Regions from separate parts of the Cupriavidus sp. 21MJTG02-4 genome, predicted to be linked through region 2. Evidence: predicted binding sites of a transcription regulator. Region 2 holds the regulator's gene; each other region holds the start of a gene.
What was found. The regulator FNR, encoded in region 2, switches genes on or off when oxygen is low (the NO sensors DNR and NnrR bind a similar motif). The targets are predictions, from matches to a motif close to TTGATNNNNATCAA.

Region 1 (4,501 bases), on a different contig from region 2:
GGTCTGCGCCGCCTGCCACGCCGCCGGCGTTGCCGGGGCTCCCAAGTTCGGCGACAAGGCCGCCTGGGCGCCACGCCTGAAGGAAGGCATGGACGCCGTCCACAACTACGCGCTGAAGGGCAAGGGCGTGATGCCGCCGAAGGGCGGCTATGCCGGCCCGGACGCCGATGTGCTCGCCGCCGCCGACTACATGGCCAGCGCCGCCAAGTAACACCGGCCGCACAGACAGAAAAGCCCGCGATTGGATCGCGGGCTTTTTTTCGCCTGTTGGTTGCGCGCCGGGACCGGCGCCTGCGGATCAGACCACGCGGGAATATCGCGGCACGAACCGCACCGGCTGGGCGCCGTCATTGGCTGCCGGCGGGGCAGCGGGCGGCCTGGCAGCGTCTTCGCGCAGGTAACGGTCGAACACCATGGCAACGCGGCGCACGAGCAGGCGGCCCAGCATGGTGACCTCGATGCGGCCCGGCTCGCGACGAACCAGGCCATCTGCGCCGAGCCGGTCAAGATCCACAAGTTCGGCGGCAAACGTGCTTGCGAAATCGATGCCATGGCGTGCCTCGATCTGCGCCATGTCGAGCACGCCATTGCACATCAGCGCCCCGATGATCTCGCGGCGCAGGTGATCGTCGGCTTCCATCGTGAAGCCCCGCATGACCGGCAGCCGCCCGGCGTCGATTGCGGCGTAGTAATCGTCGAGCGTGCGCGCGCTCTGCACGTAGCGCCCCGCCACGGCACCGATCGCGGAAATGCCGAAGCCGAGCTGGTCATAGCCGGCATGCGTCGAATAGCCCTGGAAATTGCGCTGCAGCCGGCCCTCGCGCTGGGCCACGGCGAGGTCGTCTTCGGGCAGCGCGAAGTGGTCCATGCCGATGTAGACGTAGCCGGCGGCAGTCAGGCGTTCGATCGTGGAGACCAGGATATCGAGCTTCTCGCCCGCGCTCGGCAGCGCGTTTTCGTCGATGCGCCGCTGTGGCTTGAAGACATGCGGCAGGTGCGCGTAGCTATAGACGGAGAGCCGGTCGGGCCGCAGTGTCAACACCCGCTCCACGGTCGCGTTGAAGCGCGCCGTGGTCTGGTACGGCAGCCCGTAGATCAGGTCCAGGCTGACCGACCGGAACCCCAGTTTGCGCGAGGCGTCGACCACCGCGCGGGTTTCCTCGAACGGCTGGATGCGGTGGATGGCCTGCTGGACTTCCGGGTCGAAATCCTGCACCCCCAGGCTGACGCGGTTGAAGCCGAGTTCGGCGAGCAACGCCATGCGTTCGTAGTCGACGCGGCGCGGATCGATCTCGATCGAGTGCTCGCCGTCGGCAGGCAGGTCGAAATGCTCGTGCAGCGATGCCATTACGCGTCGCATCTCGGCCGGGTTCAGGAAGGTCGGCGTGCCGCCGCCCCAGTGTGATTGCAGCACCTGCCGGCGGCCGCCGAGGTGGGCCGCGGTCAGCGCCATCTCGCGGCCGAGGTAGCTCACGTACTTGGCGCTACGCCCGTGGTCGTGCGTGATGACCTTGTTGCAGCCGCAGTAGTAGCAGATGTTCTCGCAGAACGGGATGTGCAGATACAGCGACAACGGCGCCGGCGCGGCGGAGCGGCAGTCCGCCAGCGCGGCGTGGTAGGCCGATTCATCGAGGCCGCCATGGAAGCGGTCGGCCGTCGGGTAGGACGTGTAGCGCGGGCCGTTGCCGTCGATGCGGCCGGCCAGCGCGCGGAAATCGGAGAGGGCGCGGCGATCGATGGCCGCGGATGGCGTGGTGAGCGTGTGCATGGGGGCGGACTGATCGGGGAGTTTGACGATCCATGCTAGTTCCCCGACGCCGGTAAGGAATTGACGCGCGTCAAGCCCGACGGTCGCATGGCACGGCGAACCCCCTCGTCGGCGGGGGTATTTCGTCACAGTTCTGTCACACGTGCCGGATACGCTGCGCCCCGCATCTCCGGCAGCCACCGCCCGGATCAGCCAGCCATCCCCTTTCCATGCCCTCGATCCTGCCTTGTTTGTCGTACCCATCGCTGCGCGGCGAAGCGCCGCCGCCCTCCCCGCGCCGCCGCCAGCTGATGACCGCACTTGGCGGACTGGCCGCCGCGCCGCTGGCCCTGGCCCAGGCGCCGACGCGGCGCACCGTCGTGGTCGGCCATCTGCTCGACCGAAGCGGGGCCCAGGCCGACCTGGCGCGTGACTACCTGGCCGGCGCCAAGGTCATGTTCGACGCGGCCAACGCCGCCGGTGGTCCGGTGCGGATTGCGCATGTCGTGCGCGACGCCGATGCCGATCCGCGCGCGGCGCTCGCGCAGGCACTATCGCTTGCCGATGGCGAGCATGCCGAACTGCTGTTCGGCCCCGGCGACCGGCTGTTGCCGGCCCTTGCGGCCTCGCCCGAACTGCACCGGCGCGGCGTGCAGATCGTGGCGCCGCTCTCGGGCCTGGCCCTGAACGCGGACAACGTCTGGTTCACGCGCGCCGACTACCAGGCCGAACTCGACACCGCCGTGAAGCAACTGCGCGACTACGGGCTGACGCGCGTGGCGCTGGCGGTCTCGGCGGAGTTCGCCGCCTCCGCTACCGGCAACGGCGCCGCGTGGCTGGGGGCGCTTGAATCCACGATGGGCACCCGCGCGGTGCCGCTGGGCGGCAACGCGGACGCCGCCGCGCGCACCATCGCGGCGCAACGGCCCGGTGCCGTGATCGTGGCGGGTGACACGCTGGCCTATGCGAGCCTGGGCCGGGCCCTGGCCGCGCAAGGCTGGTACGGATTCCTGGTCGGCCTGTCGGCGGTCAGCCCCACGGTGGCGCGCGAAGTGCTCGGCGCGGGCTATCCGGGCGGCATGGTGCTGACGCAGGTTGCGCCCGGACCGCAGGCCGCCACACTGCGCGTGGTCAAGGAGCACGTGGCCCGCATGAAGCAATACCTTGACGAGCCGCCCTCGCCCGCGACCATCGCCGGCTATATCGGCGCCGCCTGGCTGGTGCGCGCACTGGGTGCGTGGCGCGGCAATGGCGCTGTGGAATTGCGGCGCGCGCTGCAGGCTCGCGTCGATGTGGGCGACTTCACGCTCGATTTCACGCAGGGGCAGCGCGGCTCGCGCTACGTGCAGCTTGCTGCTTCAGGCACACGGTAGGTCCAGGCGCACGCGCAGGCCGCCGGTTTCACGCCGCGGCGTGCATCGTCCACGGCCTCACGCAGCGCTCAACCGGGCGCCGTCTTGCCGCCATTGCCGAGCAAGGCCTTCAGCGCGCCAAGCCGGTCCTTGGGACTCATCGCCGGCATCTCGTCCTTCGGCGGCGGCGCTTCTTCCAGCTTCATCTCGCCGATAAAGCGCGACGGTTCGCAGGAATAGGTCTCTCGCGCGCGCTTGCGCTTCTTGCACCAGCTGATATGCAGGCTGCGCTGCGCGCGCGTGATGCCCACGTACATCAGGCGGCGCTCCTCTTCAATTTTCTCGTCGGCCATGTCCTCGTCTTCGCGGCAGTGGGGCAGGATGCCCTCTTCCACGCCGACCAGGAATACGTGCGGATACTCCAGGCCTTTCGAGGCATGCAGCGTCGAAAGCCGCACTGCGTCGGGGTCTTCCTCGCGCCCCTCCAGCATGCTCATCAGCGCCACGGTCTGCGTCAGTTCAAGCAGGTTCTTGCCTTCACTGCCGAAGCCGTCCGCATTGTCGAAGCCGGTGGCTTCGCCCTCGCCCTCCGGCTCGGGCCGCGTGCCCTTGCGCTTGAGCCATTCCAGGAACTCGAGCGTATTGGTCCAGCGCGACTGGGCCTGGCGCTCATCGAACGAGTCATACAGGTAGGCCTCGTAGTGGATGCCTTCCATCATGTCGTCCAGCACTACGCTGGCCGGATCCTTGGTCGCGCGATCGGCCAGGCGCACCATCGATTCGCAGAACACGCGCAGCGGCTCGAGCTGGCGCGGCTGCAGCCTGGCTTCGATGCCGCCCATCATGGCCGCCTCGAACAGTGACACCTTGGCCTGCCCCGCGAACGTGCCCAGCACTTCCAGCGTGGTGTTGCCGATGCCGCGGCGCGGCGTGGTGATGGCGCGGATGAAGGCGGGATCATCGTCCGGATTCGCGATCAAGCGCAGATAAGCGCAGATGTCCTTGATCTCCGCCTTGTCGAAGAAGCTCTGGCCGCCCGACAGCACATACGGAATGCGCTCGCGCCGCAGGATCTGCTCGAACAGCCGCGCCTGGTGGTTGCCGCGGTACAGGATGGCGTAGTCGCGGAACTGCGCGCGGCGCTCGAACTTGTGGGCGGACAGGCGGAACACCACGGACTCGGCCTCGTGCTCCTCGTCGTTCATCGGGTGGATGGCGATCGGGTCGCCCATGCCGTGCTCGCTCCACAGCTTCTTGTCGAACAGCTTCGGGTTGTTGGCGATGACCGCGTTGGCCGCCTCCAGGATGCGCACCGTGGAGCGGTAGTTCTGCTCCAGCTTGACGACCTTGAGATCGGGGAAATCGGTCTGCAGCAGGCGCAGGTTGTCCAGCGTGGCGCCGC
Region 2 (4,501 bases):
TTCATGTGGATCGAACGGCATGTCGAAGGTGACCGCTTCGCGCGGATCCGTCTGGACGGCGATCCTTGGAGCTTGCGCAAATTTCGCCTGAAGGCGACCAAGCACTCGCTGTGGATACTGGTCGCGCTGTGGACGGGCTTCACGTTCATTGGTTACTTCGCCCCGATACGCGAGCTTGGCGGGCAGGTCCTGAGCTTCTCGCTTGGGCCGTGGCAGGCGTTCTGGATGCTCTTTTACGCCTTCGCGACGTGGGGCAATGCGGGCTTCATGCGCGAGCAGGTGTGCAAGTACATGTGCCCGTATGCGCGATTCCAGAGCGTGATGGTGGACCGCGACACCTACGTGGTCACCTACGACGTCGGGCGCGGCGAGCCGCGCGGGAGCCGGTCGCGCAAAGTGGATCATCATCAGGCCGGGCTTGGCGATTGCGTTAACTGCAGCATCTGCGTGCAGGTGTGTCCGACAGGCATTGATATCCGTGACGGGCTGCAGTACGAGTGCATTGGTTGCGGCGCCTGCATCGACGCCTGCAATCAGGTCATGGACAAGATGGACTACCGGCGTGGGCTGATCCGGTACACGTCCGAGAACGCGATGCGCAAGGCGCTGTCAGCCGCGGTGGCGCGCAAGCGGCTGGTGCGGCCACGGACCATCATCTACTCGGTCATCTGGCTGGTGATGGTTGCTGGTTTCGTGGCGTCACTAGCGCTGCGCACGCCGTTGAAGGTCGACATCATCCGCGATCGCGGGGCGTTGGGGCGTGAGGTGGATGGACGCTGGATCGAGAACGTCTATCGACTGCAGCTGATCAACACCACCGAGGCCCCCATGCGCATCAGCGTGCGCGCCGAAAGCGACGATCTGAAGAACCTGACGGTCGAGTACGATCCCGACGCGAAGGCCCTGGCGCCGACGTCGAACAAGCTGGTGCCGATCCGGATTCGCGTGCCGATCGACGATGCCGCGCAGGGTACGCACAAGATCAGCGTGACGGTGACAAGCGAAGGTTCGGGGCAAGGTAGTGCGCAAATCAGGCAATCTACCAGTTTCATCGTGCCGCGCAATTTGTGATGCTAAGGGCGGTGCAGCGCATTGGCGCTGTGCCGGTCCAACCGCGAGCGCCTCGGTGAGGCGCCGACGAAGGGGGGCAAGACGATGCAAGAAAGTAATCCGTGGTGGAAGGAGCCGTGGCCGTGGCTGCTGATGAGCGGCCCGTTGCTGGCCATAGTGGCTTGTGGCGTAACCATCTGGCTGGCTTCCACCCATCCTGACCGGCCGGTGGTCGAAGGCGTGTCCCGGCATGGCCTGGTCGTCGAGAAGGCGGAAGGGGTCCCGGGCAGTGCCAAGGCACCGCAAGCGAGGCGGCCATGAGGCTGCGCTGGCTGATGTGGGTACTGTGGCCGGCGTTCCTGATGGCCGGGGTGGCCACGGCAACGGTGTTTTCTGTGGTGGATCCCGGAGATCTGAATTTCTTCGGCCAGCCGATCGACGCCTCGCGAGAGGCCATCTATACGATTGGGTTCTTGCTGGCCTGGGTATTCTGCGCATTGTCCAGCGGACTGACGCTCTACACCATGCCGACGAAGCTCAGCGAAACGGACGAACTGGAGTGATTGGGCTGAAGCGGACCGCCTTGCCGGACAAGGCGGTCAGACCGCCTCAACAGGAGCGGCTGTAGACTTGCTTGATGCCTTCCATGTCGACGAGCTTGACGTGGCGTTGACGGATCTGGATCAGGCCGGCCTCGGCGAATCGCGAGAACAGGCGGCTGACCGTTTCGAGCTTCAATCCGAGATAGCTGCCGATTTCTTCCCGGCTCATGCGCATGACGAACTCGGTCGACGAATACCCGCGTGCGGACAGACGTTCTGACAAGTTGATCAGGAACGCGGCAAGGCGCTCTTCGGCACGCATGGACCCCAGCGTGACGAGCATGAGCTGATCATGCGATATTTCCTTACCCATCAGTCGCAGGAACTGCTGCTGCAGCGATGGCAGATCCATGGACAGCGCCTGAAGATCGGCCATGCGTACGACGCATACTTCCGTGTCTTCAAGCGCGGTGGCATCCGAGGCGTGCTGCATTTCACCCAGGCCGTCGAGGCCGACCACTTCGCCAGGCAAATGGAAGCCGGTGATTTGCGAGCGGCCGTCTTCCGTGGTGACATGCGTCTTCAGGGTGCCGAAGCGAATGGCATAAACCGCAGTCAGCGGATCGCCCATGCGGTACAGGGTTTCGCCCTTGTGGACACGGACGCGCTCTTGCACCAGGGTATCCATCTTTTGCAGATCCTGCTGGCTCATGCCCACCGGCAGGCACAGTTGCCCCATGCCGCAAGTGGAGCAACGGGGCGACATCTCGGTGACGGGGATGGATGTTAGCAATTGGAACCTGCAAGGAATGAGCGGCGAGGGCGCAATGCATGCATTTTAACGCGCGATGTGATGCGGTAGGGAGTTGCAATTGACTTTTGGTGTGCTTCTCAGTGTTTTCATGCTTGCCTTGCTGGGGGGCTTTCATTGCGCTGCCATGTGCGGTGGCGTTGCCCTCGCAGTCGAGCAGCGCGCCGCGGACGTGCCGATTGCCCTGGTGCGGCGCCCCCAAGACTGGCTCCTGGAGTTGCTGGTGATGCATGTGGGCAGGATTTCCACCTACATGCTGCTCGGTGCGATCCTTGGGGCGGTGGGGGCGACGGCCTGGCGCCAGGATTACCTGCCCGTTCAGCGCTGGCTATTCGGCGCCGGGAGCGCCATGCTGCTGGTATCTGGCTGGCGCCTGATACGCGGCGAAGCGTTTTCCATCGTGTGGCTGGAACGCTTCGGCGCGCGCGCGGGGACCGCCGTTGCCGGAAGCTTCGGCCGGCTTCGCCGCAAAACTCCGGCGACGGCGGCGCGAAGCGGTGGTCTGGTGCGCCGCTACGGCATGGGCTTGGCGTGGGGGCTCGTGCCCTGTGGCATGGTCTATGGTGCGCTTGCTCTCGCGTTACTGGCCGGCAATGCTCCCTCGGGAGCACTGGTAATGGGCGCGTTCGGGCTTGGCACGTTACCGAATTTGCTGGCGCTATCCAGCTTTTCGGGGCTGCTGCGCGCTTGGGCGCGCCGCCGTTGGGTCAGGACGGGGGCTGGATTGGCGGTCATGGTCTTCGGCGGCCTGGGAATCGGTCGAGCGGTGTTATTGCCACATTCGCTGGCCGAGCATGGTTTCTGCCTGGTGTTTTGAAGCCACCGTGAAGGCGCGCGAGTGCGCGGTGGTTGCAGGCGGATGCGGGAATGCCATACAATCGCCTGCATTGCGGTATCGCGCGGCGTGTTTCCGAGCAGCGCCTGGCAGCCCTTCCAAAAAAGGGGCGCGTCCGGGGTTTCGGGCAATGAGCCGACAATTCGGCGCCGAACCCTTCCGCAGTCCATCCGGTTCATAATATCTGTTCAAAAGTCCGGCTGGCTCTGCGACCGTGGTGCGGTCATTGCTGGCCCTGATCCCGATATTCGTTTTTCTTGCGGCCCAGGCGGACGTTCGCCGGAAGCCATGTCCGCCCATGTGGGCGCGTGCAAGAGGTTCGTGCACTGGTACTTGCCGGTGACCGGGCAATCTCCTGCCGGAACACGCCCGGCAAATCGAAGCAAAAGAAGGTGCACGGTCTCGAAGCGAAACGCTTTCGGGTTTGCTGCGCGATGAGATGGCGGTGGCAATCGCACCGTTGAATCCACAATGTCCAGGGCTCCGGATTCGTCCCTGAGCAGGTGCAAAGACAGGCTGCACACCCAACATGAATACCCAAGAGGCGAAGATCGTCCTCGAGACTGCGCTGATCTGTGCGCAGGAGCCCTTGCGCGTGAGCGACCTGCGCCGTCTGTTTGCAGACGATGTCGGCGCGGACACTGTTCGGGTCCTGCTCGATGAGTTGCGCCAGGACTGGCGCCAGCGCGGGGTCGAGTTGGTGGCACTGGCCAGCGGCTGGCGTTTCCAGAGCCGGCCTGAGATGCGGGAATACCTCGATCGCCTCAATCCAGAGAAGCCCCCCAAGTATTCCCGGGCCGTCATGGAAACGTTGGCGATCATTGCTTATCGCCAGCCGGTAACGCGTGGCGACATCGAGGAAATCCGTGGCGTGACGGTCAGCACCGAGGTGGTCAAGAAACTGGAAGACCGCGGCTGGATCGAGGTCATCGGCCACCGCGATGTACCAGGACGACCGGCGCTCTATGCGACCACCAAGGCATTCCTGGACGATCTCGGCTTGCGTACGCTGGATGAGTTGCCTCCGCTGGAAGACGCCCAGGCGCAATCGCAGGCGGCGCTGCTGGACCAGCAGGCGATCGATTTTGAAGAGATGGCAACGGCGCTGCCGGTGGCTGGCGACGAAGAGGCCTTCCCTGAGCCGGAGACGGTTGCGCCGGCCGGTGAGTCGGCCGATGCCGCCAAGCCTGCCGGAGCAGCTCCGGCTGCTGGCGACGAACCAGCTAACGAAGCCGGAGCCGTCGAGCAGGCCAGCGCCGACGC
Region 3 (4,501 bases), on a different contig from region 2:
CCGCCTACCTGGCCGGCCTGGGCTACCTGGCCGCGCTCATCACCTACCGCGTCGCCCTGCTGTTCAGCTGACGCCATGAGCCTCTACCACGCCGTCGAATCCCTGCTGGTCCCGCTGATCGTGCTGGCATGCGCGGTGTCGGTGGCGGCCCGCTACGCGCCGCGCACGCGCGAACGCCTGAAGGCCGGACTGGCCGCGCGCCTCGGCGGCGCGGCGGCCACTGGCTGGCGCGCACGGCTGGTGCGCCGGCTGGCCCCGCAAGCCGCGGCCGGCTGCGCCAGCGGCTGCGACGACGGCGGCTGCAACACCTGCGCCTCCAATACCGCGAGCCCCCCGGGCATGCCGGACAAACCCGCCGAACAAGTCATTCAGCTGGTACGCAAGCGCTGATTCGGGCGCTCCGGCGCTCGTTTTCTCACCTTTGGATCGCTACGCAGAAACGGGTACGCTCGCGCCCTTTTGCCGCCTGCGCGACCGCTCTCCCGCCTTTCGTGACATGCCCCAAGGGGCCCATATCGCATGCCTGTCGAGGCGATGGATCGCTTGCGCCCATGCACGCAGAAACGGGTACGCTTGGCACGCCGCGCAGGGCAACTTCGCTCGATCTTCCGTTCCCCAAGCACGCAAAAGCGCACGCGCGATGCCATCGGAAAGGCGCCGCGATGACGGCCTCGCGAGCACGCAGAAACGGGTACGCTCGACCGCCCTGCGCATCGAATAGCCGGGCCGGCAATGCAGAACGCCCTCCTGCGGAGGGCGTTCGGGACCGCGGGACAACATGCCCGCATTGAGGGCTACTTGACGGTACCGACCAGCTTCACCGTCATGAGCTTGCCGTCCGCAACGTTGGTGCAGCTGACGGTCAGCGTGAAGTCGCCGGTGGCCGTGGGTGACACGCTGCGCTGGTTGTCACCGATGCCCGGCGACAGCGTGACCGGTCCGTTGGCCACCCAGGTCCAGCCCGTGCAGGCCGTCGAAGGCTGGTCATTGCCGAAGTTCTTCAGGCCCACGGTGACCGGGATGGGGATGCCGATCATCGTCAGCGTCAGCGGTTGCTGGACGTCAGGCATCAGCGCCCACTCGGGGTTCTCCACGACGTTGAGGCTGGCCGTCGGCTTCGCCGCCAGTTTGGTGCTGACCGCCGTGACCGTGAGCGTGCCCTGCACCGGACCGGCGCCCTTGGCCACGCTGGTGCTGACCGTCACGTCATGCGTACCCGCGGCTTCCGCGGCCGACAGGCTCGACGATGTCGGCACATAGGTCCAGGTCCCGTCGAAGTCCGCGGTCACATCCTGGTCGTCGTTGCGCAGCACGCGGGCGCTGAAGCTGGCCGGATAGCTGCTGAGCACCTGCAGCGCATTGACCGGGTCGCCGTTCTGCGTTGTGACCACGCGGTACGTCGCCGTGCCATTCTTCTGCACCGTGACGAAAATCACGCCACCGAGCGGGCGGCCATCCGGCGCCGTCACCGACACCGACACGTTGGCCGTGGCGGCAGCGGTGGTGGAACTGTTGCTGGCCTTCAGCGTTGCACTGTTCAGCGCCGGCGTGACCTGTACCGCCGTGCCGCTGCTGGTCCAGTTCCAGCCGCTCGCATTCGCCGACACGTCGTTGCCGTTGTTGTCGACCAGCGATACCTTGACCGGCAGCGTCTGCCCATCGGTCATCGACAACGAGGTATTCGGGACCGACAGGCTATAGGTCGTGGCCGAGGCCGGCACCACGGTGATGGTCGCCGACTGCGCCGGCAGTTGCACGGTGGAGTTGTCGGCGGCCTTGACCGTGGCCACCACCTGCACGGTAGTCGTACCGGGATTGACGCCGGTCACCACCGCGCCGCCGACCGTAGCCGTGCTGCCTACGACCGAGGCCACGGCGTTGTCGGCCGAGGCCCAGGCAAAGCTGGTGGACGAGGTCACGTCGTTGCCGCTGTTGTCGACGGCCACCGCGCTGATGGTCAGCGTGCGGCCGACGCCGACCTCGGCCGAGGTCACGTTGAGTTTTGCCGTATAGCTGACAGCGGGCGTCGCCGTGGGCGTGGTGCTGCCCGAGCTTCCGCCTCCGCCCCCGCACGCCGCGACGAGGCATGTCGCCGCCGCGCACACGAGCCCGCCAAGCCAGGTCCTTGCCGTCATGATTCTTCCCCCCGTTTGTCGTTCGCTTTTTCCCGCGCTACCAGACTAGGCGCAATGGCTGCGTCGCAGTACCGGCCAGACGATTGAGCGCCGGCGTACATAACCGACAAGGGCTCATCCTTTGGCCGAGGCTGCGCCGGCCGCCGGCGCGCATGGCGCGATGGATGACAACGTGGCGGGACAGAAGGCCCATCCCTTTGGCTCAGAGGACATTCCCGAATGCGACGCGCTGCGACGATCCGCGACGCGGTGTCGATCGTGGCGATCGGCCGGGAATAGATCGGAAAGGAGGTGCGGCAGCGAGAGGCCTGCGCAGGACAGGCAAAGAAAACCGGTGTGCCCCGCCCCCACGGGACACACCCGGAAAGACGTCCTTGCGGACGCCCACGACATGCCTGGAACCGGCCGCGACTGCGGCCATGACGCAAAGGTTAAGGCGAGCCCTGCGGCCGCGCCACGAATAAATCCGCATGTATTTAGAAGCCGTGCATTGCCGCGGGGGCCGCGCTTGCGGTGCACAGGGCGCGCTGTGGCGCCATCGCTACGACCCTACTTCGGATAGGGTCTCCCTTGTCTTCGGTCAATGTCCTGTCCGGGCCGCTCGGCCAAACTGGTTCCCGATTTCTTACCAGACCAAAGCAAAAAGCCATGAACAAGATCTCTCTCCGGACCCGGGTCGCTCGCACCACCAGCACCGCCATCGCCGCACTTGCCATGTTCGGCGCCGTTTCCGCGCCCGCCTTCGCCGCCGATGGCGAAACCCAGGGCAACTGGATGGTTCGCCTGCGCGCCACCTACCTGGACATGGCCGACAAGTCGGATGCCATTCCGGCGCTGGGCGTACCGTCGGATGCGATCACGGTCAACAACAAGTGGATTCCCGAACTCGACGTCACCTACTTCTTCACGCGCAACATCGCCGCTGAACTGGTGCTGACCGTGCCGCAAAAGCAGGACGTCTACCTGAATGGCAACAAGATCGGCACCTTCAAGCACCTGCCGCCCACGCTGCTGGTGCAGTACCACTTCCTGCCGGACGGCACCTTCCGTCCGTACGTGGGCGCGGGCCTGAATTTCACGCGCATCTGGGGCACGGACATCGCCAACAATACGCTGCAGCTGGACAACTGGAGCGTGGCGCCGGCCCTGCAGATCGGCATGGACTACAAGCTGACCAAGAACTGGTTCCTGAATGCCGACGTCAAGAAGGTCTGGCTGGCCAGCAACGTGAAAGCCGGCGGCGTCAATATCTCCAAGGTCAACCTGGATCCGTGGCTGTTCAGCATGGGCGTGGGTTACCGGTTCTGATCCGGGCATTGCCCCAAGGAAAAAGGCCAGCGCTTCGGGCGCTGGCCTTTTTTTGTTTGCCGACCGTTGATTCAGCGGAACGCCGGCTCGTCGAAGCTCCGCAACTTGCGCGAATGCAGCTGTTCAACGCCGTTCTCGCGCAAAATGCGCACCGCCTCCAGGCCGATGGTCATATGCTGGCTGACCCGCTGGCGATAGAACGCATTGGCCATGCCGCGCAGCTTGAGCTCGCCGTGCAACGGCTTATCCGACACGCACAGCAAGGTGCCATAGGGCACGCGCAAGCGGAAGCCGTTGGCCGCCACAGTCGCGCTTTCCATGTCGATGGCGATCGCGCGCGACTGGTTGAAGCGCGCATACAGCGCCTTCGATTTCAGCTCCCAGTTGCGGTCGTCGGTGGACACCACCGTACCCGTGCGCATGCGCGTCTTCATCTCGCCGCCCGACAGCCCGGTAATGCGCGCCACCGCTTCCTGCAGCGCCACCTGGATCTCCGCGATCGGCGGCACCGGCACCCACGGCGGCAGGTCATGGTCGAGCACGTGGTCGTCACGCACATAGGCGTGGGCGAGCACGTAATCGCCAAGCTGCTGCGAGCGCCGCAGGCCCCCGCAATGGCCCACCATCATCCAGCAGTGCGGACGCAGCACGGCCAGGTGGTCCGTCATGGTCTTGGCATTGGACGGGCCCACGCCGATGTTGACCAGCGTCACGCCGAGCTTGTCGTCGCGCACGAGATGGTAGGCAGGCATCTGCGGCAGCGCGCGCGGGTGGGCGTCGTCGCCGGGCTCGGCACCGCCAAGTTCCTGCACCACGTCGCCGGGCTCGACAAAGCGCGCGTAGCCGCCGCCATCGCTGCTGGCCATCAGCGAGCGGCCGAGCGCGATGAATTCGTCGACGTAGCGCTGGTAGTTGGTGAACAGCACGAAGCGCTGGAAATGCTGGGGCGCGGTGCCGGTGTAGTGGTACAGGCGCTGCAAGGCCAGGTCCACGCGCTCGGCCGGGAACAGCGACAACGGCCACGCTTCGCCGGGCACCGGCTCGAACGTGCCGTTGGC
Region 4 (4,501 bases), on a different contig from region 2:
CATGACTGAAGCGGCATTGGCCAGCGCCTGCCTGCTGGGCCAGCGCTTCTCGATCATTGCGATCTCGCATCGCATCGAAGCGTGGTATCGCGAATGCGTGGCAAGCAACGGGCTCTCGTCGCGGCTGGCCAGCATTCGTTCCCTGCAGGAGCCGCTGCGCGATATCGGCAGCGTGCAGGAAGACCATGCCGCGCGGCTGGAAGAACTGAGCCTGCAGGCCGTGCGCGAAGACGGCGCCGACGTGATCATCGTCGCCGGTGCGCCGCTTGCGGGGCTGGCGCGCTCGCTCAAGGGCCGCATTCCGGTGCCGGTCGTCGATGGCGTCAGCAGCGCCGTGCGCCATTGCGAATCGCTGGTCGCGCTGCAGGCCGGCACCACGCGTGAAGGCAGTTTCGCGCGCCCGCCACGCAAGCCCAATGCCGGCCTCCCCGCCGCGCTCGCGCAACTGCTCGCCTGAGCGCATCCGGTGCGAATGCGCAGGGCCACGCCCCTGCGCATTGCCTGCCACCCGGGCAAGTCCTAGACTGCGTGCACGGCCACTGCATCACGCAGTGGCCGTCCAACGCGACATAGGACACCCTGATGAAGCTCTACTATTCCCCCGGCGCCTGCTCGATGGCGGTCCACATCGCCCTGCGTGAAGCGGGCCTGCCCGTCACACTCGCCAAGGTCGACCTGGTCCACCACAAGCTGGTGGAAGCCGAGAACGGCAGCGACGATTACTACGCGATCCATCCGCGCGGCTACGTGCCCCTGCTGCAGCTCGACGACGGCTCGCGCCACAGCGAAGTGGCCGCCCTGCTGCAGTACGTCGCCGATCTGGTGCCCGAAAGCAAGCTGCTACCGGCTGCAGGCACGCGAGAACGGCTTGAGGCCATTAGCTGGCTCACCCTGGTCTCCACGGAATTGCACAAGGTGTTCAGCCCGTGGCTGTGGCACAAGGAAACCGCCGACAGCACCGCGCAGGTGTGCAAGGCCAAGCTGCAGCTGCGCTTCGCCGAACTCGACCGCCACCTGCAATCCAGCGAGTACCTGACCGGCAACACCTTTACCGTGGCCGATGCCTACTGCTTCACGATTCTGGGCTGGGCGCGCATGCTGATGATGCCGCTGACGGCGTTCCCATCGCTGCAGCAATACCTCGCGCGCGTCGCCGCTCGCCCCGCCGTACAGGCAGCCATGCGCGCGGAAGGCTTGCTCCGCGGCTGATCAGTCCATCGTGGCGCGCGCTGGCGGCACGCGATAGTGACTGGAGGTAAGCAGGTCCAGCCCGCATTGCAGGTTCTCGACCCAGTCGATGAAGCGCGCCACCATGGCCTTGCCGCGAAACGACGGCCCGTGCTGCGGCACGATCCATTCGATATCGAGCGTGCGCGCCATGGCCGCCCATAGCCGGCAGGCGCGGTTGCCGCTCATGTAGCGCTGGTGGAACGGCAGCATGCGCGGCGCGTGGGCATCGAAATCCGTGACGGTGGTGCCGGCCTCGCCGGCACTCGTCATGGCCGCGCCCAGGTCGCCCGAGAACAGGATCTTGCTGACCGGATCGTAGAACTGGAAATTGCCCTCGGAATGCAGGAAGTGCGCAGGCAGGGCAATCAGCGAACTCCGGCCCAGCGGGATATGCGCGCCGGCATCGGGAATGGTCACGATGCGGCCAGCGGTCTTGCCGGCCTGGCAGAAATGCGGAAGGAAGCGCGCCCAGACCCGGGAAATCAGCACCTGGCAATCCGACCCGGTCAGCCAGCGGCCGACCGAAGCCACGATATCCGGATCGGCGTGCGAAGCCAGCACGTAATCGAGCTGCTTGGGCGGAAAGTAGCGGCCGATGGCCAGGTACAGCTCGCTGTAGGTCATGTTGCCGCCCGGATCGATCAGCGCGCCATGGCCGTGGTCCACCACCAGGAACTGGTTGGTCTGCACCACCTCGCCATGCGCCTCTTCGACCAGGTCGGCAAACATCAGGCAGGCGTGTCCGTCTGCGTCGTACAGGGTGATGCCCATCGTCTGGTTCCGCCGTCTGAAAGCGGCGACGTTAATCAGCCGGCGGCGATGGGAGCTTGATGCAGGTCAATTTTCCCAAGCAAAACAGCCCGGCCATGGCCGGGCTGTCGCAGGCGAAAGACAGGTTCGGTCGGTTCAGCGCTGGCTGGACAGCAACTGCTCGATCTTCGCCACGAACTGCTTGTCGTCGGGCGTGGTCTTGCTGTTGTAGCTGGCCACGACATTGCCGCTGCGGTCGATCAGGTACTTGTAGAAGTTCCATTTCGGCGCGGTCCCGGTTTCCTTCGCCAGCATCGCGTACATCGGATTGACATCGCCGCCGCGAACGTGCGACTTGCCGAGCATCGGGAACTTGACGCCGTAGGTGTTGTAGCAAAAGTCCGCGATCTCCTTGGACGACCCCGGCTCCTGCGAGAAGTCATTGGACGGGAACCCCAGCACCACCAGCCCGCGGTCGCGGTACCGGGAGTAGAGCGCTTCAAGCCCTTCGTACTGCGGCGTGAAGCCGCAATAGCTCGCGGTGTTGACCACCAGCACCACCTTGCCGGCGTACTGGCAGAGGTTTTGCGGCGCCTCGTCCTGCAGGCGCGGGAACTGGAAATTGAGCGAGGCCGGGCAGTGGCCGGCCGGCGCGGCGGCCGGGAGGGCGGCGGGCTTGTCCGCGGCACGCGCCGGGTGCGGCAGGAGCGCTGCACTGGCGGCGGCAAGCGCCAGGGCCGCAGCCAGTGCGGAAGGGCGCAGGAATGCAGCGGCGAGGGCGGTTTGACGGCGGTTCATGCGATGTCTCCTGTCTCTGTATGCGGGGGCGTCTCGCTGTATCGGGTACGCATAGTTTACGCCGTTGGCCGCCTTGCCGCCGGCAACGGCTCAGTCCATGGCCAGCGTGGCGGCGTGTTCGGTGACGCTGCCGCGCAGCTCCAGGTCCGGCATGCAGCGTACGATCCCCAGCGCCAGCAGCGCCGCCACGGCGCCCACGGAGAAGATCAGCTGGAAGCCCGATTCGACGCCCGCGGCAAGCGCCTGCCGCACCATCGGCGAGAGCTGCGCGAAGGCTTCGCTGCCGTGCCGCAGCGCACCCAGGTCCAGCGCCTGCGTCAGCCCGGCGGCGGCCGTGGCGTGACGGAACTCCAGCGTCAGCAGCGTACCGGCCAACGCGCCGCCCAGCGCGCTGCCCAGCGAGCGCAGCACGAGCAGGGCGCCGGTGCCGGCGCCGGTGTCGCGGCGCTCCAGCACGTTTTGCACGCTCATCAGCGTACCGACCATGACCATGCCCAAGCCGACGCCGCCCACGGCCATCGCCAGCAGCACTACTGCCAGCGGCACAGCGGGCGTGGAAAGCGCCAGCACCGCCAGCCCCAGCATGCCAGCCACGAAGCCTGCCGTCAGGATGCCGCGCATGCGGCCCACGCGCGGCGCCAGCCACGCCACAATGAAATTGCCCGCCACGGTCGACAGCAGGAACGGCATCACCAGCAGCCCCGACATCGACGCATCGGCGCCGCGCACGAGCTGGAAATGCAGGGGCAGGGCGAAGATGCACAGGAAGATGTTCAGCGCGGCCAGCGCCGAAGCCGCCACGCCCATCACATAGGCACGGTTGGCAAACAGCCGCGGCGGCAGCATCGAATCGGCGGCGCGGCGTTCCTGCCAGGCCAGCGCGGCGACGGCGGCCACGGTCAGCAAGGCCAGCAGGCCGACTTGCGGCGACAGCCAGTCGAACACGTCTCCGCCCCAGCTCATCGCCAGCAGGAACGCGACGATGGCCACGGCCAGCAGCAACGCACCCAGCCAGTCCACGCGCGCACGGCCGCCGCGCACGGGCAGCATGGCCAGGCCGCGGTAGCACATCACCATCGCCAGCCCGCCCAGCGGCAGGTTGATCCAGAACAGCCAGCGCCACGAGAGGTTGTCGGACACCCAGCCGCCCACCAGCGGCCCGGCGATGGAAGCCACCGCCCACACCGTCGCCAGATAACCCTGGTAGCGCCCGCGCTGGCGCGGCGCCACCACATCGGCAATGGAAGCCTGCGCGAGCGACATCAGCCCGCCGCCGCCGATCCCCTGCAGCGCGCGGAACAGGATCAGCTGCCCCAGCGACTGCGCCATGGCGCACGCGACCGAGGCCAGGATAAACAGCGTGATCGCCACCATCAGCAGCCGGCGCCGCCCAAAGCTGTCGGACAGCTTGCCGTACAGCGGCGTGGCAACGGTCGAGGTAATCAGGTACGCCGTCACGATCCACGACAGGTGCCCGAAGCCGTTCAGGTCATTGGCGATCGCCGGCACAGCCGGGATGACGACGGTCTGGTCCAGTGCCGCCAGCAGGATGCACAGCACGATGCCGCCGATGACGCGCATGATGGCGTGGTGGTCAATGGCAGGGGCAAGGGGAATGGAAGCGTTGGCCTGACTGGCCGGGGTAAGCGATGACATGGGCGGACAACAGCAGCGCGCGGCGAGATGGCCGCGGGCGGTCAACAAAGCAGGGGGACTGGCTCCG

Region 1: the regulator FNR is predicted to act here: its motif matches at 1,829-1,842, upstream of hemN (oxygen-independent coproporphyrinogen III oxidase).
Region 3: the regulator FNR is predicted to act here: its motif matches at 2,706-2,719, upstream of AC3FKH_RS15250 (OmpW/AlkL family protein).
Region 4: the regulator FNR is predicted to act here: its motif matches at 2,058-2,071, upstream of AC3FKH_RS02525 (oxygen-binding di-iron domain-containing protein).

The regions. Positions count from the first base shown of each region.
Region 1 covers NZ_JBYOJP010000015.1:53,808-58,308, reverse strand. Annotated here, with positions in the region: gene AC3FKH_RS25605 (c-type cytochrome) at 1-211, shown strand, start outside; gene hemN (oxygen-independent coproporphyrinogen III oxidase) at 299-1,768, opposite strand; gene AC3FKH_RS25595 (ABC transporter substrate-binding protein) at 1,978-3,120, shown strand; gene AC3FKH_RS25590 (UvrD-helicase domain-containing protein) at 3,189-4,501, opposite strand, start outside.
Region 2 covers NZ_JBYOJP010000010.1:105,036-109,536, forward strand. Annotated here, with positions in the region: gene ccoG (cytochrome c oxidase accessory protein CcoG) at 1-1,071, shown strand, start outside; gene AC3FKH_RS20275 (FixH family protein) at 1,156-1,371, shown strand; gene AC3FKH_RS20280 (hypothetical protein) at 1,368-1,613, shown strand; gene fnr (fumarate/nitrate reduction transcriptional regulator Fnr) at 1,660-2,385, opposite strand; gene AC3FKH_RS20290 (sulfite exporter TauE/SafE family protein) at 2,465-3,220, shown strand; gene scpB (SMC-Scp complex subunit ScpB) at 3,768-4,501, shown strand, end outside.
Region 3 covers NZ_JBYOJP010000006.1:337,927-342,427, reverse strand. Annotated here, with positions in the region: gene feoB (ferrous iron transport protein B) at 1-71, shown strand, start outside; gene AC3FKH_RS15260 (DUF6587 family protein) at 76-390, shown strand; gene AC3FKH_RS15255 (hypothetical protein) at 795-2,135, opposite strand; gene AC3FKH_RS15250 (OmpW/AlkL family protein) at 2,784-3,443, shown strand; gene AC3FKH_RS15245 (AMP nucleosidase) at 3,515-4,501, opposite strand, start outside.
Region 4 covers NZ_JBYOJP010000001.1:509,487-513,987, forward strand. Annotated here, with positions in the region: gene AC3FKH_RS02515 (aspartate/glutamate racemase family protein) at 1-457, shown strand, start outside; gene gstA (glutathione transferase GstA) at 583-1,209, shown strand; gene AC3FKH_RS02525 (oxygen-binding di-iron domain-containing protein) at 1,210-2,001, opposite strand; gene AC3FKH_RS02530 (glutathione peroxidase) at 2,137-2,778, opposite strand; gene AC3FKH_RS02535 (MDR family MFS transporter) at 2,869-4,359, opposite strand.